DNA from 3 places in the Pseudoalteromonas sp. H103 genome. Region 3 is predicted to be linked to each of the others. Evidence: predicted binding sites of a transcription regulator. Region 3 holds the regulator's gene; each other region holds the start of a gene.
The links. Region 3 encodes sigma-54, which starts transcription at its own class of promoters, with help from an activator protein. Its sites were predicted from a motif close to GTTGGCACGNNNNTNGNNT; they were not measured.

Region 1: the regulator sigma-54 is predicted to act here: its motif matches at 3,300-3,318, upstream of ATS74_RS15395 (NarK family nitrate/nitrite MFS transporter).
Region 2: the regulator sigma-54 is predicted to act here: its motif matches at 6,122-6,140, upstream of ATS74_RS02330 (EF-hand domain-containing protein).

Annotation. Positions count from the first base shown of each region.
Region 1 is NZ_LOFG01000017.1:223,180-233,584, reverse strand. Features, by position in the region: gene ATS74_RS15400 (bifunctional protein-serine/threonine kinase/phosphatase) at 1-1,723, opposite strand, end outside; gene ATS74_RS15395 (NarK family nitrate/nitrite MFS transporter) at 1,733-3,202, opposite strand; gene ATS74_RS15390 (HesA/MoeB/ThiF family protein) at 3,491-4,249, shown strand; gene ATS74_RS15385 (ATP-binding cassette domain-containing protein) at 4,266-5,294, opposite strand; gene modB (molybdate ABC transporter permease subunit) at 5,296-5,973, opposite strand; gene modA (molybdate ABC transporter substrate-binding protein) at 5,960-6,712, opposite strand; gene moeA (molybdopterin molybdotransferase MoeA) at 6,759-7,976, shown strand; gene ATS74_RS15365 (hypothetical protein) at 8,050-9,933, opposite strand; gene ATS74_RS15360 (hypothetical protein) at 9,943-10,405, opposite strand, start outside.
Region 2 is NZ_LOFG01000001.1:508,967-519,371, forward strand. Features, by position in the region: gene ATS74_RS02300 (flavin reductase family protein) at 106-711, shown strand; partial or broken gene ATS74_RS02305 (YHYH protein) at 745-2,397, shown strand; gene ATS74_RS02310 (hypothetical protein) at 2,407-2,937, shown strand; gene ATS74_RS02315 (ATP-binding protein) at 2,937-4,391, shown strand; gene ATS74_RS02320 (response regulator) at 4,400-5,074, shown strand; gene ATS74_RS02325 (PA4780 family RIO1-like protein kinase) at 5,092-5,946, opposite strand; gene ATS74_RS02330 (EF-hand domain-containing protein) at 6,198-6,473, shown strand; gene ATS74_RS02335 (hypothetical protein) at 6,486-6,938, shown strand; gene ATS74_RS02340 (FG-GAP repeat domain-containing protein) at 7,047-8,426, opposite strand; gene ATS74_RS02345 (putative bifunctional diguanylate cyclase/phosphodiesterase) at 8,593-10,405, opposite strand, start outside.
Region 3 is NZ_LOFG01000001.1:63,672-74,076, forward strand. Features, by position in the region: gene ATS74_RS00350 (bifunctional diguanylate cyclase/phosphodiesterase) at 1-2,146, shown strand, start outside; gene ATS74_RS00355 (YgiQ family radical SAM protein) at 2,253-4,424, shown strand; gene ATS74_RS00360 (protein disulfide oxidoreductase) at 4,493-5,035, opposite strand; gene mgtE (magnesium transporter) at 5,077-6,435, opposite strand; gene ATS74_RS00370 (HPr family phosphocarrier protein) at 6,553-6,825, opposite strand; gene rapZ (RNase adapter RapZ) at 6,868-7,713, opposite strand; gene ATS74_RS00380 (PTS sugar transporter subunit IIA) at 7,730-8,182, opposite strand; gene hpf (ribosome hibernation promoting factor) at 8,187-8,474, opposite strand; gene ATS74_RS00390 (RNA polymerase factor sigma-54) at 8,501-10,000, opposite strand; gene lptB (LPS export ABC transporter ATP-binding protein) at 10,070-10,405, opposite strand, start outside.

The sequences.
Region 1 (10,405 bases), on a different contig from region 3:
GTACACACACCAAGGCTATAAACAAACACAACGAAATACTTTTCCAGACTAAAACCGGATCGCGTTTCATTATTGAGTCTTTCGGGGCGGTACTTTTTAAATGTGGATTAGGTTTATTGATATCACTTATAAATTCAGAAAATGCGTGGTATCTGAATTCAGGTTTGGGAGCCAATGCTTTCATTAAAGCCTGATCTAACCAAAACGGGATATCTGCTCTGTGTTTACGAATACTTGTGTATTGCCAGTGACTGTAATCTTTTGGTACGTGATTATGAGCGAGTGGTTGATACGGCAATTTTGAACATAATAATTCATACGCAACAACGCCTAGCGAAAATAAATCACTCTTAAAATCGGCGTGCATAGTAATAAGCGTCTCTGGTGCGGTATAATCTACCGTACCTTGCGGGCAATCATCAGCAATTTGCTTTACCGACTCATCCATAGCCGCAACACTTACAGTGCCGTAATCGATTAATGTTACTTTGCCGTGAGCGTCTATCATCACGTTATCGAGTTTTAAATCGCGATGCACCATATCCAAACGCTGAAACGCTCTAAGTGCTTGTACTATTTGTTCAATAATACTACGCACTTGGGTAATTTCTGGATGCGGCACATCATGCTTCCAATCACTCAATGTTTGCCCGTCCATGTATTCGCAAATATGATATAAAAATCGGCTTTGCGATTGCGTATTTAAAACCTTCATTACATTGGGATGATTAATACGTTGCCCTACCCAGCCTTCTCTTATAAAGCCTTGAAGGTAGTGCACATCGTCTTCAAAATTTACCGAAGGCGCTTTTAATACAACAGGAGGCGTATCGGGTGTTTGTTGCACTAAATAAATATGCGAGCGGCTACTAGCGTGTAATTCACGGATAACAGTAAAGTCATCAATTTTTTGTCCAACCTTTAACGGTGGCGGAATTTTTCGCCTAGTTAAAGAGTGATATAACTCATCTAAATTTTGTTTTGCAATACTATTCACTTTTACAAGTAGGCAGCTTACGTTGTCGTCACTGCCTCTTGCTATGGCAAGCTCAGTCACTGCTTTTGCTGCGTGTTCTAAATTAGTATGCTCATCAATTAGCTTTTGTATATCACTGTTTGGCAACACATCGTGTACACCATCGCAGGTAAGTATATAAATATCATCAGCTTTTAAATCAACTTCGTATACATCAATTTCTTGATGAAGCTGCGCGCCTAAAGCTCGCGTTAGGGTATCGTTTACTTTATGGTCGCGTGTTATCGCCTCCATACTTTTTGCACGTAAACGCGTAATTCGGGTATCACCTAAATGAAAAATATAACCCGTAGCCGATTTTAAAATAAGCGCTGTAAACGTGGTCATCCAATCGGCTTGGCGCTGGCCAAGGTGATTGTAATTAACCGATTGCGAATACAGCCACTGATTTAAACTGGCCAATACCTTAGATACCGACTTTTTAACGGCCCAACTTGGTGGTGTATTTAAATACTCATTTATAAAATGCGTTACCGATAACTGTGACGCTTGTTTAGCATTTTTTGCTGATGAACACCCATCGGCCAAGCAGGCAATCACCCCTTTTGACTCTTTTTCTTGCGCTTGAGTATTAAGAGCAGCAAACGCATCTTGGTTTTCGGTTTTTATACCTTTGCTACTGTGCCCACCAAACTCAATGTTAAGTTCGTTTGTAAGTGCGCTGGCTTTTTGGGTTTCATCAAACATAAGTATGCCTTAAGTCACAGAAATAAGTTCAACGGTGCCATCTTCGTTTACTTCAGTGATGTGGCCATCTGGTTCTTTCATGAAAAATAATGCACCTAAACCTAACAATGCACTGGCAGCGATAATCATAAAGAATGTTTGGTAATCAACTAATGAGAGCGCCGTTAAATATACAACAGCCCCTACATTACCGTAAGCTCCCGTCATACCTGCAATTTGCCCAGTTAAACGGCGTTTAATAAGTGGCACAGCGGCAAATACAGCCCCTTCCCCTGCTTGCACAAAAAACGAACACGCCATGGCAGCTGCAACTGCAAGCCAAAGCGGCCAGCTAGCGTCAACTAAGCCCATAACAAAATAACCTACAGCTAAGCCTGTGGTAAGTACAATAAGCGTTTTACGACGACCCATTCTATCTGAGATCCAACCACCACCAGGGCGAGAGGCTAAGTTCATAAATGCATAGGCTGAGGCAAGTAAGCCTGCGTACACCATATCAAGGCCAAATACTTCCATAAAAAATAATGGCAGCATAGATACAACGGCAAGCTCTGAGCCAAATGTTGTAAAATAAAGAATATTTAAAACAGCAACTTGCTTAAAGTCGTAACGGTGTGATTCTGGAACAGGTTGTTTAAAAATATGACCGTTAATATCAAACGTTTTATACACTTCGTAAATATAAAGCAGCACTAAAAACGCGTATGTACCAATTACAAAATTTTCAGAAAGTAAATTTGCGCCTGTAGGAGAAAGCTTCCAGGTAAGTAGCGCTAATGCACCGTACATAGGTAGTTTCATTATAAGCAGTAGTACAAAGTCGCCTTTACTGGTTACTTCCATTGCCCCTACTTTTTTAGGCTTAAAGTATGTACCGCCTTTAGGCGTATCAGTTACGTTTATGTACCAAATAATACCAAATATTACACTTAGTACGCCTGTTACACCGACCGCATAACGCCAGCCATCTTCGCCACCAAACACAAGCGCTAATATTGGTAGTAGCATAGCGGCGGCTGCAGAGCCAAAGTTACCCCAGCCTCCGTAAATACCTTCGGCTGTACCTAACTCGTTTGCCGGGAACCACTCGCTCACCATACGAATACCAACAACAAAACCCGCACCAATAAAGCCAAGGGCAAAACGGGCGATAGCTGCTTGCTCAAACGTTGTTGCAAGGGCAAACATAAAACACGGAATACTACACACAATAAGTAGTGCTGCGTACACAATACGTGGACCAAATTTATCGGTAAGCATACCAACCACGACACGAGCAGGAATAGTTAAGGCAACATTTAATATAAGCAGTGTTTTAACTTGAGCCATAGTAATGCCAAGCGAACCTGCAATAGCACCCAATAATGGCGCATGGTTAAACCATACAAAAAATGAGATAAAAAACACCATCCAGCTTAAGTGAAGTATTTTCATTTTTCCGCTAAACGATATGAGATTAAACCCAGTACTCGGTTGCATGTTATTTTTTCCTTGTAACGATTATTGTTTTAAATAGTACATACTACTTTGGTAGCATTTATACTGTGCGAATTGTTAAATTAACGTTAACCATAGTCAGCAATTACTAAGCCAACAATTAATAAATAACAAATTCAGTAAGTTACAATTTTCGCTATTGATAATAATTTCGCTTTGCACTATTTAAGTAGCAGCGATGGGCGTTAACAGTGCAAAGATTTTTAAAGCTTTACTTGCTCTAGGTTTTAACTACTTGGTATTGTTACAAAAAAATTTGAGCGCACATTTATGCAAAAACCGCCATTAACGTATCAACAGCAATTACGTTATTCTCGCCACATTATGCTTGTACAACTTGATATAGATAGACAAGAAAAACTATGGCAATCTCATGCGCTTATAGTAGGTTTAGGTGGCTTAGGCTGCCCGGTTGCACAGTACTTAGCTGCATCAGGTGTGGGAACATTAACGCTTGTAGATAACGACGTTGTTGATGCTACAAACTTGCAAAGGCAGGTGCTTTACAAACAAACAGATGTGGGAAGCTTAAAAACACACGCCGCTAAAGCGCAGTTAACTAGCTTAAATGATGAAATAGATATACATACAATCGATGCATTTTTAGATGAGCAGTCAAAGCTTGACGAGCTATTAAGTAATATTGATATAGTCATTGATTGCTCTGATAACTTGCCTACACGTAATTTACTCAATAGCGCCTGTTATAAGGCTAAAATACCGCTAGTTTCAGGCTCTGCAATTAGAATGGAAGGCCAAGTTGCCTGCTTTACCATGAAACAACATAGCCATTGCTACGAGTGCTTATCGCAGTTTTTTAATGAACAAACACAAAGCTGCTCTGAATCTGGCGTGCTCTCCCCTATTGTTGGGCTAATTGGCAGTATTCAGGCAACTGAGGCACTAAAAATACTTGCGGGTTTACCAAGCGGCTTAAGTGAACATTTATTGCTGGTGGATGGGCTCAGCATGGAGTTTAACCGCTTTAAAATTCCTAAAAATAGCCAGTGTCCCACCTGTAGTAAGTAACTCGTGTTTTAATTTTTTACTCTAGGTTATGAATAGCGGCGTAAAGTGTATCGCCCTCTTTGTAATTACTTTGATCCCATACTCTTGCTGAAAGTAAGCAATACAATGTTTGCCCATCAACATTAAGTGTAAGCTGCCAATTGCTATCAATCATTTCAGCATTAATAAGTATACAAACCAATATGTTACTATGCTCTGTGAGTATTGGTTTTATAGCACTAATTGATATTTGTTCGCTTTCAATAATTAGCTTGCCGCCCTGCTCAACTGCGCTTGGGGATACAAATAACTGCTGCTCACTTTGTTTTATTTGAAGGTGATAAACAGCATATTTTTCATCAAATTTAATAATGTCATAATTAAGTAAGCTCAGTGGTGTTTGCTTATTATTAGCATAAATAGCCTTGGCAACTAACGCACTTGCTCCTTTGTTTATCACCTTGCCTTTTTCAAGCTGAATTAGGGTATCGCAGCAAAACAGTAGCTCCTTTAATGAGTGGCTCACTATTATAAATTTAATATTAAATTTAGCTGCTAACTCACTTAATGTTGTTAGTGTTTTAAAACGAAGTGGCCAGTCGAGCGCACTAAACGGCTCATCTAAAATTATAAGTTTTTTACCTGCTAACATTGTGCGTGCAAACACCACTCGTTGACGCTCCCCGCCCGATAAACTTTGTACGTTGCGTTTAAGGAGTGGTTGTAACTCAAGAGCTGTAATCACTTCTTGCTCAGATATGTTAGTTTCCCTATTAGCGCAGTGCTTTTGAGTAAAAGCTAAATTGCCGGCAACATCTAAATGAGGAAATAACGGACAAGATTGCACTTGCAGTGTTACCCCGCGTTTATCACTAGGTAAATGATGCACAGGTTGATTATTAATATAAATACTTTGCTTGCCTTCAAGACCACTAATACAACGCAGCAATGTAGACTTACCTGATCCGGACGGACCAAAAACACCTGCAATATTAAACGACTCTAATTGCAAGTTTATATCTAAATCAAAGTTATTAAGTGCTTTAAATAGGGTTAATTTAATCATGTTATTGTTTAACCCCAACTATGCTTTTATTAAACTTAAATAACAGCACCAAACACGCAAATGAAATAGCCAATAAAATAAGAGAGAGCTGATGCGCAGCCGCATAATTTAACGATTCAACATGGTCGTACAAAGCAATTGAAACAACTTGTGTTTGCCCTTGAATATTACCGCCAATCATTAATACCAAACCAAATTCACCGAGTGTATGAGCAAACCCCAAGGCAAACGCACTACCAATACTAGGCTTTAGTAATGGTAAAATTAAATACACAAAACGCTTAAAATGACTAAGCCCAAGCGCTATTGCAGCCTCGTTATAGGTTTGATTTATTTGTTTAAAACCTGCAACCAAAGGCTGCATTACAAACGGCAATGAATAAAAAAGAGAACCAATAACCACACCTTGAAAACTAAACGCAAGCTGGGTACCCGTTAACCAAAACCAAAACTGCCCAAAAGCATGCGTTGGCGAAAAAAGAACCAATAAGTAAAAACCTAATAAAGTGGGCGGTAATACTAAAGGCATAGCAATTAATGCCTCTAAAAAAGGTTTAAATTTACCTTTGTAGCCTGCTAATTTATAAGCAACCGGAATGCAGAAAACGAGTAGTAATATAGCGGTTATAAAGGCCAGTTTTATTGTTAACCACAGCGCAGTTAAATCACTTTGAAGCATTGCTGTCCTTTGATCTGTATCCTAATTTAATAAGCTTAAGTTGAGTGCTACTTGTCATTAAAAACTCCATAAGCTTTTTTGCACTCGCCATTTTTTTTGTCGATTTTATAATAACGCCTTGTTGGATAATATCGGGGTATTCACTCGTCTCTAGCACTTTATAATCTAAATACTTGGGGTTTTGTGTATTGCTATACGCAGCTTTTAACGTAGACACCGCCACCAGCCCAATTGACACATTGCCACTTTGAACAAACTGAAAGGCCTGCGTAATGTTATTACCGTATACGTAACTTATTGGCTTTTTAAAGTTGGCATTAGCATAAAACTGCGATGCCCGACCATAAGGTGAAAAACGAGGGTTAGCAATGGCTACTTTATCATTTACTTTATTAGCATTGGGCTGCCACAATGCAAGCTCACCTAATGCGTAGGTAACTAAGCTACTTTGACTAGCAAACCCTTGTTTTACTAATGCTTGCGGGCGGAGATCATCAGCTGATAAAAACACATCAAACGGCGCACCATGTACAATCTGAGAATATAAAATCCCGCTTGAAGCCGCTGATATTTTTACTTGTACGCCGGGTAAAGGAGATTCTTGCAGTAAAGTTTGTAAGACAGTTTTAAAGTTACTTGCTACTGCGACATGCAATGTTTCTTTTGCACTTAACGTGCTTGAGAACACGCAAAATACAAACAAAAAATAACCCAGCCATGTATTGTAAAGCTTTGACATTATAAGTATTGTTTTAAAAATAAAATGATTTAAGTAAGCAATATATATGAACGATGTTTGCAATGCACCCGGTTTATTACCAATAGAAACGGCAATTCAAAACATACTAAGCTCTATCAATGCAATTTCGCACAATGAAACCATCTCCATAATGCAAAGTGTTGGCCGGGTTTTAGCCAATGATGTTAAATCTAATATTAATGTGCCTGCTCACAATAACTCTGCTATGGATGGCTATGCTGTTTGTATTTCAGATAAAAGCTTAACCTATACTCAAGTAGGGAGCGTATTTGCAGGGCAAACATTTGAAGGCACACTCACTCCCGGACAGTGCGTAAGAATAATGACGGGAGCAGCCATTGCACCGGGTGCTAATGGCGTTGTAATGCAAGAAAACGCATCGGTTAATGGTGATCAAATCACATTTACTGCGCAGCCTGCCGTTGATGAAAATATTCGTTTTGCCGGTGAAGACATTGCAATAAATGACGTTATTTTAAATGCAGGCGATAAACTTAAAGCCGTTGATGTAGGCTTACTCTCCTCTTTAGGTATTGCCGACATAAATGTCACTCGCAAATTAAAAGTCGCCGTGTTTTCTACAGGTGATGAGCTAATTGAGCCTGGACAGCCCCTTAAAAAAGGCGCTATTTATGAAAGTAACCGTGCCGTAATAATTAGTGCATTACAGCAACAAAACGTAGATGTGCTTGATTTAGGTATCATCAGCGATGATAAAGCGCTCATTACTCAAGCTTTTTTAAGTGCAGATGAAAAAGCAGATGCTGTAATAAGTTCAGGTGGTGTATCGGTTGGCGAAGCTGACTTTACTAAAGAAGTATTAAATGAAATTGGTAATATCCATTTTTGGAAAATAGCCATGAAGCCAGGTAAACCCTTTGCTTTTGGTAAGTTACCCAACAGTTACTTTTTTGGCTTACCAGGTAACCCCGTATCAGCCGCAGTAACGTTTAATCAACTAGTAGAGCCTGCACTACAAAAGCTCTCTGGACTTGGGCAAGTAACCCCTAAAATGCGTTTTAATGCTATTACAACATCAGTTGTTAAAAAACGCCCTGGCAGAGCCGACTTTCAACGCGCTACAGCTTCAACAAATGAGCAAGGTGACTTGCTTGTAACGCCATTTAATAAACAAGGCTCAGGCGTACTTTCGTCACTCAGTAGAGCAAATTGCTTAATTGTAGTACCCGCACAAAGCGGTAGCATTGCAAAAGGTGAAACGGTAAGTATTGAGTTTTTGTAAAAACACCTTTTCAATAAACGAAAAGCCCAACGAGTGTTGGGCTTTATGTTTATAAGTTATCTCTAAAAACTATTTAAAATAATGATTCGAAATCACCGTTAGAAAATAATACACCTGGGATGCCTCTCACAGCAGTAACTTCAGCAATTTTAGTATCACCAAAATATAGACCTCCACTGTAGTTACGACCTTTTTGTTTTACATCTAACCAGCGACCATTTTCACCTTTAGCAATAAGATTAAGGTTGCCACTTACATCTCTTATACGAAGATCTAAAGCTCTATTTTGTACACTCACAAAAATATCTGTTGAAGTAAGCTCTGATAAGTTTGCGGCTTCACCTACATAAGCAAATTTAAAATCACTTGCACCACTTAAAGGAAAATCTAGCTCGAAGGTAAATGCTAAATCGTCATTTTCTTCACCTATAAACGGTGAAGCTTCTACAGCCGTAATATGAAAATCTGTATTTTGAATACTGCTTTCGTAATTACCAACAAAATCAAACGTTGATAATGTGTTTGATACTTCACCAAATGAGTTTACAAAGCGCTCTAAACTTAGCGATAAATCACCATCAAGTTGACCCGCAGCTTTAGTTATAATGACATTAGTAGTTAACTGAGCAATTCCTGTCTCGGCATCTGGGTTTAACTCGTTAACTTCGTCAATTCCATCAAACTGTATCAGTAACTCGCTAACGTCAACGCTAAGTACCGTTGCACCATTTGTAATTGAAGCAGTCATTACGCCTTCAATTTTATCACCTAGTACGCCGCTCACACGAAATGTCGGAATAGATAAATCTATAGTAATAGGTAAATCATCATATGTACCGGTTATAGCCCAAGTATAAGGCGATTTACTATAGTCTATATCTAGATCTCGAAGTTTATATTGCCCTGCTGGTGTCGAATCGTCTGCTAATGGCGAATAATTAGTAATAACTTCGTTTAGTGAATTAATCAGTGCATCAAGCGTTTGTTGAGTATCTTCATCAAAAGCGCCCTCAAGCTCTTCAAATTTAGAATCAAGCTCATCTGAGTAACTTTTTTCTTGAAGCCTTGCAACACCTATAATATTACGAGTATCAACAAGTAATTCTCTTGAATCTAAACTTTGCGTAACTTGTGTTCGTTCTTGCCAATTAGAGTAGGTAGTTACACTTGCTATCGTTTGTTTCACTTCACCGGCAACGTTTTGTAATAACGCATTACCTTGATCACTAAATAAATTATCAGTAACGTATTGCGCTGCCAACTCGCTATAATCCTGCCATGCTTGCTGATCTTCTTGCTTGGTAGCAAAGTCAGTAAATGCATTATCAACACTAAAGCTTGCATCTGTAGCACCCGCAATTATTGCAGCGTAAGTAAATGCATTAGTTACCATTTCAGCTTCAACACTTGCACTTAAATTACTGTGTGTTAAATGATAAAAAGGAGTTGCTGCTAAACTTGCTGCAACAGCACTATAGCCTTGATCAGAAATCACTTTACTAAGCGGCGATAAATAAACTGTATTTTGACCCGGTGCACTAAAAGCGCTCGCTTTGTAGTTTAAAGTGACAGCTGTTGGCTCTTGATAATCAATCAAACGGTTTTCGTTTAAATCGTTAATATCTCCACGAACCGTTCTACCACAACCTGTAAAACGAGGGCATGTTAAAGTGCTATCATCAGGAATAAATTCAAAGCTGTTAAAGGTAAGTGGATCTACACTAACGCTTGCGGTATTAATATTGTCTACAGCAATCGACTCTTGAACAACACCATCACTATTTATAACATTTAAAGTGCCTTGAGAAGGCTGCCAATTTGCAACATAAAAATTTACAGTGGAAGATGTTGAAGCAACAGTAACGGCAACACTTTGAGTATCTTCACTATCAGATGAAGACCCACCACAACCGGCTAATGCGATAGCAACCCCTAAAGGTAAAATTTGTTTTAGCATCTTCATTCCTTAAAACTTAATGTTCATATACCAATTCACATTTGCATAATAGGCTTTATCTAAATCTAAACTATCAGTTTGTAAATTAAGACCAAAATACTCGTTTTCTATACCAACCAAAAAAGCCTCACTTTTTGTTTCGTAACCAGCTTGGACTTTCCAATGGTCCCAAAAGTGAATACGCCCTTTTAATTGATTAAATGTGTCTTGATCGTAGCGTTTAATTGTTAGCTGAGTTGAAAAGCGCTCATTAATTCTATAATCAGCAAATGCTTGTAAACGCATTTCCATTTCTAAATCATGTGATTGAGTGTTTCCATAAGCAGACGTTTGTAATGAAACCGTTGGTTGAGTAACAATATCGCCATTATCATCTTCTCTAAAAGGGATCTCTGTTGTTTGCCCTTTTACTGAACCACTATCGTCGTAATCCGTTTTATATAGTAAATCTTTTACGCTAAACCCTACTTGA
Region 2 (10,405 bases), 450 kb from region 3:
CAGCTTAAGCTTTAGTATTAATAATTAAACCAGCAAAAGTTTGTAAGTACTTATACGCAAGATATTAAAATTACGATTTAGCTTTAAATATTAAAAAGGAAAAATATGTTTTTAGATTTAACTAAAAATAAAGATTTGAATGTTTACTCTTACCTAGTGGGGGGGATTAGTCCACGTCCTATTGCATGGGTAAGTACATTAAATGAAGATGGAGTGGCAAACGTGGCGCCATATTCTTTTTTTACTGTAGCGAGCTGTAACCCGCCAGTACTGAGTGTTACGCAGGTAAATCCTCGAGATAAAGCAATTAAAGATACTTTAGCGAATGTATTAGCTACTAAAGAGTGTGTAGTTAATATTGTAAGCCATGCTCAGGTTGAAAAAATGAATCAAAGCTGCGCAAACTACGCCAGTGATGTGAGTGAATTTGATGCGGCTAATATTACTAAGGTAGCGAGTGAAATGGTTGCCGTCCCAGGTGTTGCCGATTCAAAAGTACGCTACGAATGTAAACTTAGAGAAGTGATTACATTTTCAAGCGAACCCGGTGGCGGGCAAATGATACTGTTAGATATTGTTGGTATTTGCGTTGAAGATGAAACATTGGTTGATGGCTATATAGATCCTACTAATTTAGATTCAGTAGGTCGTATGGGCGGAGATTATTACGCAACCACAAGAGATAAATTTGTTCTTAAACGTCCATCATAATATGGGCGTTTAATATTTTATAATTTGTGCACATTGTTTGCACTTTTACTTGTTAAGTTTATTTATTAAACGTAAATGTAAAAGGTTCAAATAGTGAAAGCGCTTTATAAGAAAAACACCTCAAACATCACAAAATTATTTGGCTTAAGTGCACTGTGTATTGCATTAACAGCATGTAATAGCGAATCAACAAATACAACCACAGACAGCGATACTGTTAGTAACAGTGTACCAAGCGTAGATGCGGGTATTGATCAAACAGTTTACGCAGGCGATACCGTTTATTTAAATGCAAGCGTTGAAGACGATGACGACGTATCTGTAACTTGGTCGCAAACATCAGGTACCACTGTTACGCTTACATCAAGTACAACATTAACGAGCGAATTTACAGCGCCAGAAGTACTAACTGACGAGTCGTTAGTGTTTGAATTAAGCGCTGACGATAGCGTAAACAGCGCTGTGATTGACACTGTTACAATTAACGTTGTTGCATCCTCTGTAGCTTTATCAAATACAGATGTAAAGCTTGCAAGTTGGATAATTAACAACGATACAACGTCTACTTACATACAAAATAATGGTGCTGTGGTTGAAGATGTGCAGTCGGCCGAACTTGTTACTATTACACAAGAAAGCACAGATGTTGAATACATGTACGTGCAAACAACTGATATTCCAAAGTACGATATTACCCTCACACAAGAACAGGTTGATGCATTAAACAATCGCCCGCGCGCAACAAGCGACTTTTATAATGGGGTTACCTCAGCTGTTGCTGGACAAACTGTTTTATTCGGTGAAGACATCGGTTATATAAGTAGCACTCAAAACTGTAATGATACAGGTGGCGCAGGTTACTGGCCGCCAGGTCCGAGCTGCCCTACAGAGCAAAGTGTAGAGGCCTATTTCCCGGTTACCCCTACTGATTTGTCAGGCACCGACACATGTGAAACAGGCTTAGGCACAGTTGGCTTAATGGTAAATGGTACCAGTATATTTAACTGGGGCGATGGTATGAGTTATGGTGATAATGTGTGGTATACGCTGGCTCCAATTGCAGAGCAATACGATGTAGATATATGTGGTGGGCATGCCGCAAATGGTGAATACCATCATCATTTTTACACAAGTTGCTTGGCTGGTTTATTAGAAGATGATGGCGATGCACATTCTCCTATTTATGGTTTTGCTGCTGATGGCTATCCTCTTTATGGCCCTTACGAAAGTGATGGGCAACTTGCTGTGAGTGGCTGGGAAATACGTGACTATGGCGCTGCAACAAGCGAAGGAGGCTGTGGTAGTGAAGGTGAACGTAGCTGTATATTAGTTGACCAGTACGACATTAGCCAAGGCACTCAAGTAAGTGAAGCAGGCCCTGGTATAGGTGAAGAAGTAACGACACTTTCAGGGAACACTCTTAATGCTGATGATGGTTACTATTTTGAGGATTATTACTATGCACAAAAAACAGTAACAGGTGCTCAATTAGATGAGCATAACGGCCACGATACTAACGATGGTAAGGGTTATCACTACCATATAACACTCACGCTAGACAGCGATGGTAAATTACAGCCTGCTTTCCCTTATCAAATAGGGCCGCGTTTTAAGGGGCAATTAGCAGATAATTCAATTGGTCGCTGTGATACTGGCGAAACGATGGGGCCGCCGCCAGGCGTTTAAGGAGTCGATATGCCTTATGTTCAATACGCATTGATCCTTATTTCTACTATGCTATTTAGCGTTAAGCTTTATGCGCAGCAGGAAATGATGGATCATAGTCATATGCCTATAGCTGTGCCAAATAATGCTCTTATACCGGCGCTGAGCCTTACGTTATTAAAAGATAGTATGTCGGGTTATAACTTAGTATTAAACACGCAGCGTTATGATTTATCTGTTCCGCCAGCTGATACAATGAGTATGCAACAAATGATGAGCGCAACTACAAACCCAAGTAGTGGTTTTTTACAAGGGCATGCCCATCTGTATATCAATGGCGTTAAAATACAGCGAGTATACGGACATGCATTGCATTTACCTGCTAACTTATTTAAAAGTGGCATAAATACAGTATCTGTTACTTTGAATAATCATGGTCATATGTACTGGACCGCTAAAGGCAAAAAAATAGTTGCTACGTTGTATGTTAACGATCAAACCAAAGACTTTATAACATACCGATTTGAAAGCTTTCCCAGCAAGGTTGAAAACACGCATTAATGAAAATCCATAATAAACTTTTTTTAATATTATTTAGCTTTACTTTTAGCATTATTGCGGGGTTAGTTGTACTTATTCAGTACAGTATCGGCCAAGGTGTTATTGATTTTGTTAATGCAAAAGAACTAAAGGCACTAGAGCCACTTGCGGCGCAATTAGCAAAACAATATGAACGTAATGCTTCATGGAAAAAAATAATAGGAGACGATCAACGCTTCTTAAGACTGGTTGAGTCTCAACTCCAATCAAGCCAGTTTTTACCCAGTTTACCAGACATGCCTGCTAGGCAGTCTAACAGGGGAGAGCGAAGGCCTAGACCATCTCAGCATATGGGGCAAAGAGATCATCGCCCACCACCAGAGTATGCAGCGCATTACGTATTACTTGATAAGAATAAGCAGCGTATCTTTGGTAAGCTTTTTGACGACTTAAGATATATAAATACACCTGTTGTTTTAAATGGCGAAACAATCGCCTATTTAGGTGTATCAAAAAGAAAAAGCTTAGCGGATGGCTATGAACTCGATTTTTTAAAGCAGCAAACTAATTACCTGTGGCTTATAGCACTTACTGCTGGGCTACTTACTTTATTGTTGTCTTTTTTATTATCGAGGCATTTAGTTGGCCCAGTAAAGCAGATTGCTAATGGCATGCACAAGCTTACTAAGGGGCAATACAGTACGAAGCTTTCGCTTGAGCGAAAAGACGAATTAGGCCAGCTTAGTGAAGACTTTAATACGCTTGCCTTTACGCTTGCCAAAGACGAGCAAGTACGTAAACGTTGGCTTGCTAATATTTCTCACGAACTTAGAACGCCAATGAGTATTTTACTTGGTGAGCTTGAAGCTATGTTACTTGGAATACGCGAACCAAATAATAAAAATATAAGTTCTGCGAACGACGAGGCGCTGCATTTAAAACGCTTAATTGACGATTTACATATGTTAAATAGTGCTGAGTTAGGTGGTATGCACTACACCAAACAACCAACTGATATTGGTTTATTATTAAATTCTATTGAGCAAAAATACCAAGTACTATTTGAGCAACATAAAATAAATTTTTATTTATTAAATAGCTCCAAGCATGCCATTGTTGAAGCAGATAAAACACGTATATTACAGTTGCTTGATAATATTTTAATGAATGCAGTGCACTACGCACAGTGCTCAACTATCTCCTTAACTGCTCGTAATATGGAGATTAAAAACAAGCTTTATTTAGAAATGACGATAGAAGACAATGGCGTAGGGGTTGATAAAACGCACTTATCGCACTTATTTGAGTACTTATACCGCGTTGACAGCGCTCGAAATCGACAAGAAGGTGGCTCTGGTTTGGGCTTATCAATTTGCCAGCATATTGTTAAAGGCCATCAGGGTGAAATAGCGGCTGAAAAAGCAAGTTTAGGTGGTTTAGCGATTATTATTCGCCTGCCTTTAGTAAAGGTTTAGAGGACAGTATGGAAGATCAAATACTTATTGTTGAAGATGAAATAAAGTTAGCACACTTAATGAGCGACTTTTTAACAAGTCATCATTACGCAACACACATCATTAATCACGGTAATGAGGTGCTACCTTGGCTTGAGCACAACCGACCAAGCTTAATATTACTCGATATAATGTTACCTGGGCAAAGTGGTATTGAGCTGTGTAAAGCGATAAGAAAGTTCTCTAATGTGCCTATTATTATGGTATCGGCAAAAGTAGAGGAAATAGATCGTCTACTCGGCCTAGAATTAGGAGCCGATGACTATATATGCAAACCGTTTAGCTATGCTGAGCTGGTGGCGCGTGTAAAAGCTATTTTAAGGCGCTTAACAAGCATTACAGATATTAGCTCATCAACAATGAAGCTAGATGAAAGTACTTACAGTGTTCAATACAAAGCAACCAGTATAGAGCTTACAAATTTTGAGTTTCAGTTATTTAAACCTTTATTTAATAACCCAAATCGTATTTTTTCGCGTGATAGCTTAATGGATACTATGTATGCAGACCAACGTATTGTGAGTCATCGAACTATAGACAGCCACATTAAAAAGTTACGCAAAAAGCTTGATGAAGTAACCCAAACCGACAGTGTGATTCAGTCGGTTTATGGGGTGGGGTATCGCTTTGTACATCCTCAATAGGTAAGTATTGGGTGTTTTTATTCTTCGTCAGCGTTTTTAATGCGCTCTAAACGGTCGAACTCTTCATATTCGGCCGCTTGAATTTCATCAAGAATAGCATCTACGTCAGCAGCTTCGGTGCTGTCTTCAAATTCACCACTTAAGGTTGTATTTGGCGTTAGGCTTGCTTCTTCAAATAAAGCCCACATTTCTTTAGCGTATTGCGTTTTTAATAAACTCGGCGCAAATTCACCGTAGTAACGGCGCATATTGTTTACATCGCGAGTAAACATAGCTTGAGCACTGTTATTAGCTGCAGCGTTGACGGCTTGAGGTAGGTCAATTATTACTGGTCCATTAGTATCTACAAGCACGTTAAACTCAGATAAGTCACCATGAATAATACCCGTGCAGAGCATAAGTTTGATGTAATGAATCATCATTTTATATTGCTCTATAGCTTGCTCTTGGGTAAGCGTTACATGACCTAATTGCGGAGCTACATCACCATCTTCATCACACACAAGCTCCATTAACAGTACGCCATCAATACAATAATAAGTGTCGGGAACTCTTACGCCAGCTCGTGATAAACGTGAAAGGGCGTCTACCTCAGCATTTTGCCAAATCTCTTCTTCTAATTGACGGCCATAGCTTGAACGTTTACCCATTGCACGAGCTTTCCGTCCGCCTCTTACTTTGCGGCCTTCTTGATATTGGGCTGCTTTTTTAAAGCTACGCTTAACAGCATCTTTGTAAACTTTAGCGCAGCGAATTTCACCACTACTACGTACTACAAATACATCGGCTTCTTTACCACTCATTAAGCGGCTGATCACTTCGTCGATTAAACCATCATCAACAAGAGGTTGTAGGCGTTTAGGTATTTTCACAGTTGTACTACTAGAAAAATTGGAAGGTTAAACATGTAATTTAAAGAGTCCTTAAATATTTGTAATGTGTATTAACAGTATACGCTAGCTGTTTTTATACTGTGCACAATAACCGAAATTATGACTAAGGTAAAAATAACATGATAAAAACCGAGTTTATTTTCACTTCCTTATTGTTTGCACATTGTTTGCTATTTTCAAGCGTAATATATAAATACACCCTAATTAATATTTTACGCAAGGTTACCACTATGAAGAATTTTTCAATCTTTGCAGCTGTTACATTATTATCAGTGGCTTTTTCTGCCAATGTGGCCGCTAGAGGCGGTGATAACCCACCACCTAAACCTGACTTTTCAAGTATAGATACAGATGGCGATGGTGTTATAAGCCTTGCTGAATTTAGTGAAAGCGCGCCACCACAAGGTGATGCGCAAACTATTTTCGATGAAATAGACGCTGATGGAAATGGCGAAATTAGCGAACAAGAATTAAGTGAACATAAGCCACCACGTCGTAGTCGTTAAAGGAGATTTAAGATGATCAACAGTATTGGTAGTTCATCGAGTTTTATGACTCAACAAAGTAGCCAAGTGAGTGCTTTAACCACTAAACAAACTGACTTTGTAAAAGAAACACTTGCTGAGTTTGATCCAGAAAACTTAAGTGCAGAAGATGCGCAAAGTATTCAAGCTGCATTTGAAGAGCAAGGTATTTCGCCTACAAAAGAGCTTGCCGATTTAATGAGTGAGCTTGAATTTGATGCTAAAAGCATTGGTGATGCAGGACGACCTGAAGGGCAACGCCCGCCGCCACCGCCACAAAACTCATTAGAGTCTGTTGATACTGACGAAGTAGTAAGTTACTTAGATGAGTTACTTACTGAATATTCAAGCCAGCTATCTGATGAAGATAAAGAGTCTATCTTGTCTTCAGTACAAGAAAAATTTGGTTTAAGTGAAGGCGATTCATTGCTGAATGTAACTGCTTAGGTGTTATAACTTGAGGTAAAGCTGACTGTTTATCCTTAGGTCTTAAGTCCAAAGCTCGGTTAATGTGTTTAACATTGCCGAGCTTTTTTTGTTGGCTTTTTAAAATGTTTAATTTAATTGTGTTTTGATTTTGCTGGTGCCATCTTTTTCTGTAAATTTAAATACAAAATCTTTTTTACCATCTTGGTTTATATCAACCAGCAAAATATCTTTATTATTTTTGGGAAGTGTTAATTTTAGTTTTTTACGTTTTTTATTAAGTAAAGAGCCTTGTTCTCCATAATAAATATGCAGTGTTTTTTTACTGTACTTGTACACAGCGTCTATTTGGCTATCGCCGTTTATATCTCCTAAATAGAGCGCTGGTGATGACTCACCTCCATTCATACCTACTTCCATTTCTAAATCGAGCTCTATGCCTGACTTACTTGCAAATGAGCCATCACTTTGCTGTTTGTATAAATTCATCTCTACATCAACATCTGTGCTACCACCGCCCATAGCCATTGATGCAATAGTGCCTAAACCAATATCTAAATCCATTTTTTGTAAATCAATTAAGCCATCGTTATTAAAGTCTGTTTTTAGCAATAACTCGCTCGGGCCCTGTGTTTCAAATAAGTTGATAGGCGTTGCGCTAAAGCCGCCTTCATTTCCTAAATATAAAGTATGGGCTATCTTAATGTCTAGTGAGTCCATACCTTGTGTTGGTTTAAATTGCCTAGTAGTAAAATCTAAAAGTCCATCGTTGTTTACATCTAAGAGCTGCTTAATTTTTCGCGTTTCGCCGTTACTTAGTTCGCCTAGTTCAATATTAAAATTAATAGGGGTTAAGGCATCGGCATAACCTTGTGCATTCGCTAACAATACATTAGCACCAAAGTCGCTGGCAAAAACTAAGTCGCTTACACCGTCTTTATTAAAATCAATAATAACGGGTTGGTTGTTTATATTAACCTCAAGAGTGAGCCCTTTTTCTGAAAATCGTCCATTATACTCAGCTGCTTGTTCAAATCTATTTGGCTTGAATGCTCCCTCATTATTTTGAATATACAAGGTACTACTAGTTAAGTCGGGAATTAAAATATCGCTAAGGCCATCATTATTGGCATCAAAAACAAAATTTATTTTTTCAAATTTATCTACTTTCAATTGGCTAATCACTGAACTGTAATTAAATAAAAGCTCAGCTTCTCCTGCTGTACTTTTATAAACACCGCTCTCAGTTAACACTAGCGCCTGTTTATCTGTTGTATTTGCAATAGTGGCTACATCAAAACCAAAAGCATTTTTAGGTAAAGTTAGCTCATGACTTTTTGAGGTTAGTAAATTAATTACCTCTAGTTGCTTTGACTCTTTGTTATAAGCGAATAGAGTGGGGGAATCGGTAGTGATCAATTCATCTGTTGTTTTTATTACCATTGTTTGTGCAAAAACGCTTGCTGGTGTAAGTAAAATGGCGAGTGAGTAACAAAGAGGCTTTAGCATGTTAAATCCTTTTACAAAAATTAGTACCACTACAAATAAGTTAAACTGTAATGATTAAGATGCAATTAGACTACGCTATAAAAGGTTTCCTCAGTGTAAGTAATTGTAATAATTTGTTTAATGAAATGTGTTTATAAGTAAGGGTTTGAGGCAGGATCTTAAAAAACTAGCTACAGAGTTTATTTTGCTCATTTAAATATGAGTTTACAAATGCTTGCTCCATAGGCTTTGAAAAGTAGTAACCTTGTAAGTGAGATACGCCAATATCCGTAAGCGTATTGGATTGCTCTATTGTTTCTACGCCTTCTGCAACCACCATAAAATCGAGCGAAGAGGCCATCTGAACTATCGCATGAATAATGCTCAAACCACGTTTATCCATATTCTGAATAAAGCTTCTATCTATTTTTACTATATCTACACCTATATCTAACATGCTAGAAAGCGATGAATACCCAGTGCCAAAATCATCAATTGAGATACAAAAACCTTGCTTTTGTAGTGCTTTTACAGCGGTTAAAAACGTGAGTTTGTCTTCTGCAAATACAGATTCAGTAATTTCAATATGTAAATTTTTAGGCTCTACGTCATAAATGTTTACTATATTAACAACTTTAGTCACAAATTCAGGGTCTTGGAGTTGAATGACTGATACATTGACACTCACTGCAATGTGAGGTTCTAAGTGGTTAAACTTTTGAGCCTGCACACATGCTTGCTGTATTACCCAAAGCCCTAGTTCGGTAATTAAACCGTATTGTTCCGCAATTGCTATAAACTCGTCGGGAAAAATATTTTCTCCATCAAGTTGCCAGCGTAATAGCGACTCAAATGACGTAACTTTATTTGTTCTACTATCAACAATGGGTTGGAAAACGAGCCTTAAACTATTTTCTTTTATTGCACTCGCTAATCGGTAACTTAATAGGTTTTCTCGTTCTTGTTTGAGTTTAAGGGAGTCGTTATATATATTGACGCTACCTTTTGCTATGCGTTTTTGATGGTACATAGAAATATCAGCAGAACGAATTAAAGTATTGAGGCTATCGCCATGTTCAGGGTACATAGCTATACCAATTGTTGCAGATACCCACTTTTGGTATTTGTATTTTTCATGTTCGGCACCAATGCTTTGAAGTACATTATTAGCAAATTCGACTAACTGTGGTGTATCTTGGTATTGAGTCAAAATTAAAAATTCATCTCCACCCCATCTGCATTTGTAGAGTTGCTGATCGCATACGTTACTAATTCTACGAGCGACTTCTTTTAAAACTTTATCACCTACTTTATGTCCTAAAGTATCATTTATTTGCTTAAACCCGTCTAAGTCTACAAATAATAAAGCAAATGGCTCGTCTGGGTTTTCGCATAAGCGCTTATTTGCATTTTTTAAAAATGCGGTTCTGTTTAAAAGATTTGTAAGTGGATCTGTGTTTGATAAACGATAGATTTCCTCTGTTCTTCGCTCTACTTTATCCTCCATTTCATCGAGTAATTCTCTATTTTGATTTTTTAACTTTATTGCGCTTTGTGTAAATGTGGCGGACTTATAAGATGAAGCTATCATGATAGCGGTAAAGGTTAATCCCAAAATACCTAAAACATAATTATAGTTATCATCAGACAGCGTTAGTAAAAAAGAGTAGGGCGCTAATAAAATAAAGCTATAAAGCACGGCTGTAATTCTACTTCCAGATAACAAGTTGGCAGAGCCGCCAGCAAAAGCAGATAAAATAGCAATGGTAGTTGTTATTTCTATGGTGGATGAGCTGCTATGAAACCAAAGTGCGTAACCGCACCATGAAGTAGAAGTTAAAATACATCCAATTGAAAAACGCTTTAGGTAGTTATTTGCATAAAATAATGGGTTGCTTTTTTTATCCTTTAAGAACCAAATGACATCTATAGCGCGTGCGGCTAATATGGAAATCATAATAGTTAGCCACACCCCTTTTTCGTGTGATGTTTGTTGGTTG
Region 3 (10,405 bases):
AGTAGTTGAGCAGTCTAAGTTTTGGGACATTTTAATTGTTGATGACGAACCAGAAATTCACTCAGTAACAAAACTTGCTCTATCAGGATTAGAATACAATGGTGCAGGCCTGAGGTTTCATGATGCTTACTCAGGGGCTGAAGCTATAGAAGTATTGGCAAATAACGATAGCATTTGTGTAATATTTTTAGACGTTATAATGGAAACCGACGATGCAGGCTTACAAGTTGTAAAAAAAGTACGTGAGGAGCTTAATAATCAGCACGTCAGGATTATTTTAAGAACAGGGCAAGCGGGCAATACTCCTGAAGAAAAAGTAATACGTGAGTACGATATAAATGACTACAAAACTAAAACAGAACTCACGCGCTCAAAGCTAGTCACTTCTTTAATCACTGCTATTCGTTCGTACGAGCAAGTGTGCAAGCTTGAGTATCAAAGCTATGCAATGAATACCATTGTTTCTGCGTCTAAATCTATTTTGGGGCTGACGGATATAAAGCAGCTATGTAAAGAAATTGTTCAGCACATGAGCATTATTTTACAGTGTGAGCCGCGAGGGTTGGTGTGTAGCATGCTTGATGGCGATGATTTTATTCAAGTATTGGGTGGCACGGGTCCTTATCAAAGCTACTTTGGTGAAAAGCTCAGCTCAGTAGGTCCTGAGCTACTTTCGCAAGTAGAGCAATGCTTTAATTTATCTGAACATAAATATTCTGAATCCACAGCGACTTTTCTGCTAAAAAGTAAACACAGAAAAGCGGCTTTATATATTGAATGCGATAACCCACCTAAAAGCGAACAGCTTCAGTTTGCTGAGATATTTTTAACTAACGTAAGTGTTGCGCTTGATAACGTTCGGCTTTTTGTGAAGCTAAGAGATGCGGCTTATAAAGATGTACTTACAGGAATTTCTAACCGCACTAACTTTATAGAACGTGTAGCACGCTTTCAAAAGCCACTAGTAAATGACTATGTTTTTGTATTAATTGATGTTGTGAATTTTTCTGATATTAACAACGGGCTTGGCCAAGAAGTAGGTAATAAGCTTTTAATAGGTATTGTGCAGCGCTTAAAAGAAAACTACCCAAAAGCGAAAGAGTTATCGCGTATTGGTGCTGATGTTTTTGGCTTTCTTGTTAGGCGAGATGAATTTGATTTAAAAGCGTTAAATGAATACTTAAGTAAACCATTTAATGCCGAAGATAACGTATTACCTATCGACTTTAGAATAGCCTTATGTGAACAACAAGATTTTCAAAGTACTGGCATTGATACTTTAAAGGTGGCTTATATAGCCCTAAACCAAGCTAAAAAAATAAAGCATAAGGAGGGGGTATATTACACCATCGAAATGCAGGACAAAATGGCTTGGCGCTTAGGAATTATTAGACAATTACGACATGATTTTTCACGTAATAAATTAGAGGTATGGTATCAGCCACAATTAGCACTAGATGACTTATCATTAATAGGCTGTGAAGCATTACTTAGATGGCCTGGTGAAAACGGAACCTACATATCACCAGCTGTATTTGTTCCTTTAGCTGAGGATGCAGGCTTAATTGTAGATATAGGCCAGTGGGTGCTTGAGCAAGCTTGCCAACAGCAAAAGCGCCTTGAAAAAATGGGTGAAGAAATAGGCATTGCTGTGAATGTATCTGTACCTCAGTTTAAAGTTAAAGGTTACGCTCAAAATGTAAAAGCGACTTTAGAAAAGTATGGTGTTAAACCTAAAAATATTGAGTTAGAAGTAACTGAAAGCGTAGTAATGGATGAACTTGATACTGTTGTAAATACATTAAGAGAGCTAAAAGAGCTGGGGATAGAAGTCGCTATTGATGATTTTGGCACTGGCTTTTCATCATTAAGTTATATACAAAGCTTACCATTGGATAGACTTAAAATAGACAGGGCATTTATTAAAGACTTACCTGATAAAGACACTGGTGCTATAGCGTCGTTAGTTATTTCATTAGGTGCAAAGTTAGGTTTAAAAACAATTGCTGAAGGCGTCGAAACACAGCAACAAGCTCAATTTTTAAAGGATTTAGGTTGTGATGAGGTACAGGGTTTTATGTACGCTAAACCTATGCCAGAGCACGAGCTTGTTGAGTTTATTAATAAACGAAATAATAAAATTTAATTAAATTAATAATTTATAGTTAAAGGCGCTGATACTTGTAATGTTGTATAAATACACAATGCTATAAGGTATAATTCGCGCCTTTTGTTATTCTACGGCCACATTTATGAGCACACTCAAAGCTAAGCGCGCCTTATTCTCTTACCCAAAATACTGGGCAGAGTGTTACGGCACTGCACCATTTTTACCAACATCACGCGAAGAAATGGATGCACTTGGCTGGGACAGCTGTGACGTAATAATCATCAGTGGCGATGCGTATGTCGATCACCCTAGTTTTGGTATGGCTGTAATTGGCCGAGTACTTGAAGCACAAGGCTTTAGGGTCGGTATTATTGCTCAACCAGACTGGAATTCAAAAGATGCCTTTATGGGGCTAGGTAAACCCAATTTATTTTTTGGTGTAACTGCCGGTAATATGGACTCGATGATCAACCGTTATACGGCTGAAAAACGTATGCGCCATGATGATGCCTACACCCCAGGAAATGTTGGTGGCAAACGCCCAGACCGAGCTGTAATGATTTACTCTCAGCGCCTACGAGAAGCCTACAAAGGTGTGCCTATTGTTATTGGTGGTATTGAAGCAAGCTTACGCCGTATTGCTCATTACGATTATTGGCAAGAAAAAGTACGTCGTAGTATTTTATTTGATGCCAAAGCAGACATACTTATTTACGGAAATGCTGAACGCCCATTAGTTGAAGTTGCTCACAGGATTGCTGCAGGTGAAACAATGGATACAATTCAAGATATTCGCGGTACAGCCGTTATTCGTAAAGAGCCTTTACCTGGTTGGCGTGGTAGTGATTCAACCGCAATCGATAAAATAGGTAAAATAGATCCGATTCCTAATCCATATGGGGCTGATGATGTTGGCTGTAGTAAGTCAGAGTTTAAACAAGCAGGTATTGATTTAAAAGCTGAAGCTGCAAAGCCTATAACTATTCAACCTGCTCGTCCTAAACCGTGGGAAAAAACATACGTAAAACTCCCTGCATTTGAGCAAGTAAGTGTTAATAAACCTCTATATGCTCATGCATCACGTATTTTGCATCAAGAAACAAACCCAGGTTGTGCCCGTGCGCTTTTTCAGCGCCACGGTGATCGCTCAATTTGGGTAAACCCGCCAGCTTATCCGCTTGAAACGCATGAAATGGATGATGTATTTGGTTTGCCGTATCAACGTATTCCGCACCCAAGTTATGGTGATGCTAAAATACCTGCTTACGACATGATTAAAACATCGGTTAATATTATGCGTGGCTGTTTTGGTGGTTGTTCGTTCTGCTCAATTACAGAGCACGAAGGGCGAATTATTCAAAGTCGCTCACAAGAATCAATAATTGAAGAAATTGAACAAATTAGAGATAAAGTACCAGGCTTTACTGGGGTTATCTCTGATTTAGGTGGGCCTACGGCTAACATGTATAAACTTCGATGCACGAGTAAAAAAGCAGAGAGTACGTGTCGTCGTTTATCGTGTGTTTATCCCGATATTTGTAAACACATGGATACTGACCACACACCAACAATCGATTTGTATAAAAAAGCCCGTGAAGTAAAAGGCATTAAGAAAATTTTAATCGCTTCGGGCGTACGTTACGACTTAGCTGTACGCGATCCTCGATACGTTAAAGAATTAGTAACGCATCATGTTGGCGGTTATTTAAAAATTGCACCTGAGCACACTGAAGACGGCCCTTTATCTAAAATGATGAAGCCGGGCATGGGCGCGTACGATCAATTTAAAGAATTATTTGATAAGTACTCAAAAGAAGCTGGTAAAAAACAGTATTTAATTCCGTACTTTATATCTGCTCACCCAGGGACAAAAGACGAAGACATGGTAAATATGGCTTTATGGCTTAAAACGAATGACTTTAAGCTAGACCAAGTGCAAAACTTTTACCCTTCACCAATGGCAAATGCGACGACTATCTATCACACTGAAATGAACTCGCTTCGTAACATCAAAAATAACGCTGAGGTGGTGCCTGTTCCTAAAGGGGCTCGCCAACGTCGATTACATAAAGCGATTTTGCGCTATCATGATGCATCAGGCTGGCCTATGATCCGTGAAGCATTGCGTAAAATGGGTAAAGCTAATTTAATAGGTAAAGGTCCTAATTGCTTAGTGCCAGAAGAAGGCCGAGATGAAAAAGCAGGTAAAGGCGGAAAAGGTCGTCCAGCTTTAACGCGCCATACCGGTTTTAGCCAATTTAAAAAGGCGAATACAAAACCCAAAGTGGGCGGTAATCGTCAGCGAGCAAGGTAATAGCCACGCAAGCATAAAATTTATAAGCTCTTTATTGTCAAATTAGCATGGGCAATAAAGAGTTTTTACTAAAAAGCGTCAGATAACCATAAGCGTAATTTAAGCGACCATAAAGGCTGGATGCCTGTAAGCCCTTGCGTCATTTTGCTATCTTTTAAAATAATGTAGGAAGGCGTTACTTGTCCTTGCCAATCGGCAAATATCTCACCATTTTGATCGTTTATTGTTGTAAAGGTGTAGCTTTTTTCATTGAGGTAGCTATGAAGATCTTGATCCGAACCCGACTTTATCGCAATGGTCACTACCGAGTAATTATTGTCAGTTGCAAGCTCGTTTATAGCTTCAGAGGTAATACTACAAATAGGGCACCAAGTACCCCAAAAATAAATAAGCGTTGGTTTGCTTTGGCTAATTTTACTTAGGTTTATGGACTTGTCTTGGTAGTCTATTAACTGCAATTGCGGATTAGCTGGCATCACAGGTTGTCGCCACCAATTGATAGCCGTATAAATTATGGAAAATATAAAACCATACACCAACACACTCTTTAGTGTTGAAAGCCCTTTATGTTTGAGTGATTTTTTAGGTTTGCTTTTATTACTAGCTGCCATGAGAATACTTATTTAAATCACTTTTATAAAACGGTTTAAATTTATACCAGCAACCAGGTAGCAGTACCTAAAAAGGCAAATATACCAACAATATCTGTTACGGTCGTGAGCACAACACTGCCTGCTAATGCAGGGTCAATATTCATTTTTTTCAATATAATAGGAATACTTGCACCAGCCACACCCGCGACGACTAAGTTCATAAACATAGCAAAAGCGAGTACGCCACCAAGCATAAAATCCCACTGCCAAAGTGCTATTACACCAGCAATTAAAAGAGACCACAAAATACCGTTTAACGCGCCAATGGCAAGCTCTTTCATCATTAAGAAGCGTTGGTTTGTTTGATTTATATGACCTACAGCAATACCTCGAATAACGAGTGTTAAAGATTGACTGCCAGCAACGCCCCCCATAGAAGGCACAATACCGTTTAGCACCGCCAAAATAGGCAATACATCTAAAGTACCTTCGAAAAAGCTTGCTACAAAGGCTGCTGCAAGAGCGGTTAATAAGTTTACACCTAACCAAACTGAGCGTTTTTTTGAGCTTTTTAAAACGGGTGCAAAGGTATCTTCTTCGTCATCAAGACCCGCTAAGCTCAAAAGGCTATGCTCAGCGTCTTCGCGTATTACATCAACAATGTCATCAATGGTTACACGGCCTAAAAGGTGTGCGTTATCATCAACTACCGGTGCAGATATCCAGTTATGACGCTCAAAAAGTTGTGCAACTTCACTTTCATCCATAGAGATTGGAATAGATTCACAATCTTCGTCCATTAAATCAAGAACGATTTTTTCTGGTGGGTTAGTGAGTAAGGTGCTGAGTGATAATGCACCTAAAAAACAGTTATGCTTATCAACTACATATAAGTCATCAGTGCCTTCAGGTAGCTCGCCTCTAAGTCTAATATAACGAAGCACTACATCAAGAGTAACATCAGGGCGAATGGTTACCGTATCGGTGTTCATTAACGCGCCAGCAGAGCGCTCTTGATATGATAGGGCTTGAGTTGCCCGCTCTCTGTCTTGAATATCCATTGCGCTAACAACGTCTTTATAGACGGTGTCAGGTAGGCTTCGTAGAACTTCACCTAAATCATCATGCCCCATGTCTTCAGTAGCGGCGGCAATGTGTTCAGGCTCCATTTGAGCAATAATGCCTAAACGTACATCTTCAGAGAGTTCTTCAAGAACGTCACCCTGTACGTCAGGGTCAACTAATTGCCAAAGTAAGCGACGGATTTTGTGAGGTGATGATTCTAGTAAAAGAGCGGTGTCACAAGGAGCTGTTTTTGCAAGCATGCGCCTAACTTGAACAAATTGACCACTATTGAGTGACTTGGTCACCTGTTTTAATTGTTGTAGTGGATAATCTTGTTCAAAAGCTTCAGGCATTGGCGTCCTTTATAAATTTTTATATTACTTTAGGGGAGGTGGTGAGTGTACAGACGCACTAACCTTATTTATAAGCTTAACCGGGTAAAATTTTTTATTACTAAAAGTTAAGCCTAATTATTCTTGTTCATTAAATCGTTGTGCTATTAGTTGTCCAACAGCATGTAAGGCTTGCTCAGAATCGGGGCCTTCACACACTACTTTAACTTCTTTACCTTGGCTGCTTTCTAGTAGCATTAATGCAAGTACGCTATCGCCAGCTGCTTCTTTATCATCTTGAAACAGTGTAATTGTGGCATCAAACTGCACGGCTAATTGCGCAAGTACAGTGGCAGCTCTGGCGTGTAAGCCAAGTTTGTTTTTTATTAAAAAAGTGTCTTCACAATGCATAAGTTACTCTATGTAAGCTGAACTGGTGATTATTCGGCTGTATTATTTTTCTTGTTCGCGGTGTCTAATTTTTACGTTAGGGTGTGTCATCGCAAAGCTCTCACCAATTGTTTGTGCTAAATACACCGAACGGTGTTGCCCGCCCGTACAGCCAATGGCAATCGTTAAGTAACTACGATTATTACGCTCTAGGTGTGGTAGCCATGTTTGTACAAATGTTTGAATTTGCCAAGTGAATTTTTGTACTATGCTGTGACTCGCTAAGTAATCTTTAACAGGTTGGTCTAAACCATTTAAAGGCTTAAGCTCTGGCTCCCAATGCGGATTTGGCAAAAATCGAGCATCAAATACGTAGTCAGCTTCTTTAGGAATACCGTGTTTAAAGCCAAACGATTCAAAGGTTACAATAAGTTGCTTATCTTTTTTACCGAGAATTTTTTCACGAATAGACTCAGCTAACTGATGAACACTTAAGTCGGTTGTATCGAGCATAAAATCTGCGCGGGTTACTAATACATCTAGCAGTTGTTTTTCTTTTTTTATCGCTAAATCAAGTGGTAACGAGTCAATAGAAAGCGGGTGTAATCGGCGTGTTTCAGAAAAGCGTTTGATCAGAGTTTGATCGTCACTATCTAAATAAAATAAAGTGGGATTTGCAAAGCCCGGGAGGTATTCAAGAATATCGTTAAACTCATCTTGCTCTTTAGGGATGTTACGCACATCTATGCTTACAGCAATTTTATCGTAGGTATCCGATACGCTTCGCACTAAAGAAGGCAGTAGGTTTACTGGAATGTTATCTACGCAATAATAACCTAAATCTTCTACAACGCGTAAAGCAACCGACTTCCCAGAACCAGAGCGGCCACTTATGATAATTAACTCCATTTATCACCCTTTTAAACTACGATTGATTAACAATAACTTGGTAAAGCTCAGCATCGGATTTTGCACAGCGTAACTGTTTACAAAATTCTTTGTCATTTAGTTTATCAGCTATGGTTGCGAGAGTCTTTAGGTGCTGTTGGTTATCACCATCTGGTACGATGAGTGCAACAAATATATCAACAGGGCGGTTATCAATCGCATCAAAATTTACGGCTGTCTCGCTTACAAGCACTATTGCTAATGGCTCTTCTGCGCCACTCATTCTTCCATGAGGAATTGCAATACCACGGCCTATGCCTGTGCTACCAAGCTTCTCTCTATTCATTAGAGCACACAAAATATCTTGCTGAGAAAGATAAGGAAGCTTTTCATGAGCGAGTTCGCTAATAAACTCTAAAATTCTTTTTTTGCTATTAAAAAGGACCGCAGCTTTGCTGCAGTCCTGGCATATAAGTGAGCTTAATTTCATCATATTAATGTCGAGCAAGCTTCTCTTTGTGTTTAATAACTTGACGATCGAGCTTGTCAATCAACGAGTCTATGGCAGCATACATGTCTTGATGTTCGGTAGATGCAAATAACTCTGCACCACTTACATGGATTGTAGCTTCAGCTTTTTGGTTAAGTTTTTCTACATCGAGAATGACATGAACATTGTTTATATGATCAGAATGCCTTTCTAGCTTTGCAAATTTATTATTTACGTAGTCTCTTAATGAATCAGTAACATCTACATGACGACCAGTTAAGTTTAGTTGCATAAGCGTTTTCCTCTTTGTTTTGCGTCTTATATCAAACTCTTTCGTTGATTAGACGGTGGAATAGCCAGAGATTCGCGGTATTTTGCGATTGTGCGTCTAGCTACTTTAATTCCTTGCTCAGCCAATATATCCGCAATTTTACTATCACTCAATGGTTTTGCTGAGTTTTCTGCGGCAATCAGTTTTTTAATCAAAGCACGTATTGCTGTAGATGAACACTCACCACCATTTTCGGTGCTTACGTGGCTTGAGAAAAAGTATTTAAGCTCAAATATACCACGTGGCGTGTGCATATACTTTTGAGTAGTTACACGCGAAATAGTCGACTCGTGCATTTCTACCATTTCAGCAACATCGTTTAAAACCATAGGTTTCATGGCTTCTGGACCGTGTTCAAAAAAGCCCTGTTGTTGCTTAACAATACAATTAGTTACTTTTAGTAGTGTGTCGTTTCTACTCTCTAGGCTCTTTATAAACCATTTAGCTTCTTGTAAATGAGAGCGAATAAATTGACTGTCACCACTAGATTTAACTGTTCGTGACATAGCTGCATATTGGCTATTAACACGTATCTTAGGCATGCTATCTGGGTTTAGCTCAACTACCCAACGGCCTTTTATTTTTTTAACTGATACATCGGGGATCACATACTCTGATTCTTCCCTTACAATAGTATCTGCTGGCTTAGGGTTTAGAGTGTGAATTAACGTCATTACTTCTTTAAGCTCGTCTTCTTTGAGCTTAGTTTTCTTCATTAATGTACGATAGTCGCGAGCCGCTAATAGGTCAATATGATCGGTTAAAATCATCTTTGTTTCATTGATAAAAGGCGTATCTTTATCAAACTGATTTAGCTGAATACACAAACACTCTTGTAAGCTACGAGCTGCTATACCCACCGGATCAAACAACTGAATACGTTTTAAAACGGCTTCTATTTCATCAAGTTCAACTTCGCCTTCGTCGTCGTTCTCTTGATTAAAGCTTTCTAAAATATCTTCACAGCTTAGCGTTAATATACCTGAGTCATCGACTGCTTCAACAATCGCTATTGCAATTGCTTCATCAGTAGGGCTAAACGGCGTGAGCTGTAATTGCCACATTAGGTATTCGTGAAGAGTTTCGGTTGAAGCACCTTGATAAATAGACTCATCTTCTGGCATAGGGCCTGATGATGAAGCAGGAGCTGCGCTCATGTACTCATCCCAGCTTACATCCATAGCCATTTCGTCACTTACGGTGTCTTTAGTAAGTGCTTCACCACTGTCTTGCTCGTACTCGCTTGGTTTTTCGTCGGCATTAGCACTTACGGTTAATTCATCGTTATCTGCTTTTTGCTCGTTTTTGCCAGCTGATTCTTCCGTGTAATCTTGTTCATCTACTTCTAGAAGCGGATTGCTATCAAGCGCTTCTTGTATTTCTTGCTGGAGATCCAATGTACTGAGTTGCAACAAACGAATTGCTTGTTGCAGTTGTGGAGTCATTGTAAGTTGCTGGCCCATGCGCAGCTGTAATGATTGCCTCATGTATCTCTAACAATCCTTTTATGTTGTTATAATTAATACTAGCAGATGCTTAAAGACATGGCGTAAATGTTACAGCCTAAATTGCTCGCCTAAATAAACATCGCGTACCGTTTTGTCATTTAATACGTGCTCTGGTGTACCAGAAGCGATTAACTCTCCATGAGAAACAATGTAGGCTTTTTCACAAACATCAAGGGTTTCTCTTACGTTATGATCGGTAATTAATACACCAATCCCACGATTTTTAAGATGTTCTATTATTTTCTTTATATCTAACACCGATATAGGGTCTACACCTGCAAAGGGTTCGTCGAGCAATATAAATTTAGGATTAGCAGCTAGTGCGCGTGCAATTTCTACGCGGCGTCGCTCACCACCCGATAAAGCCATACCTTGGCTGTCTCG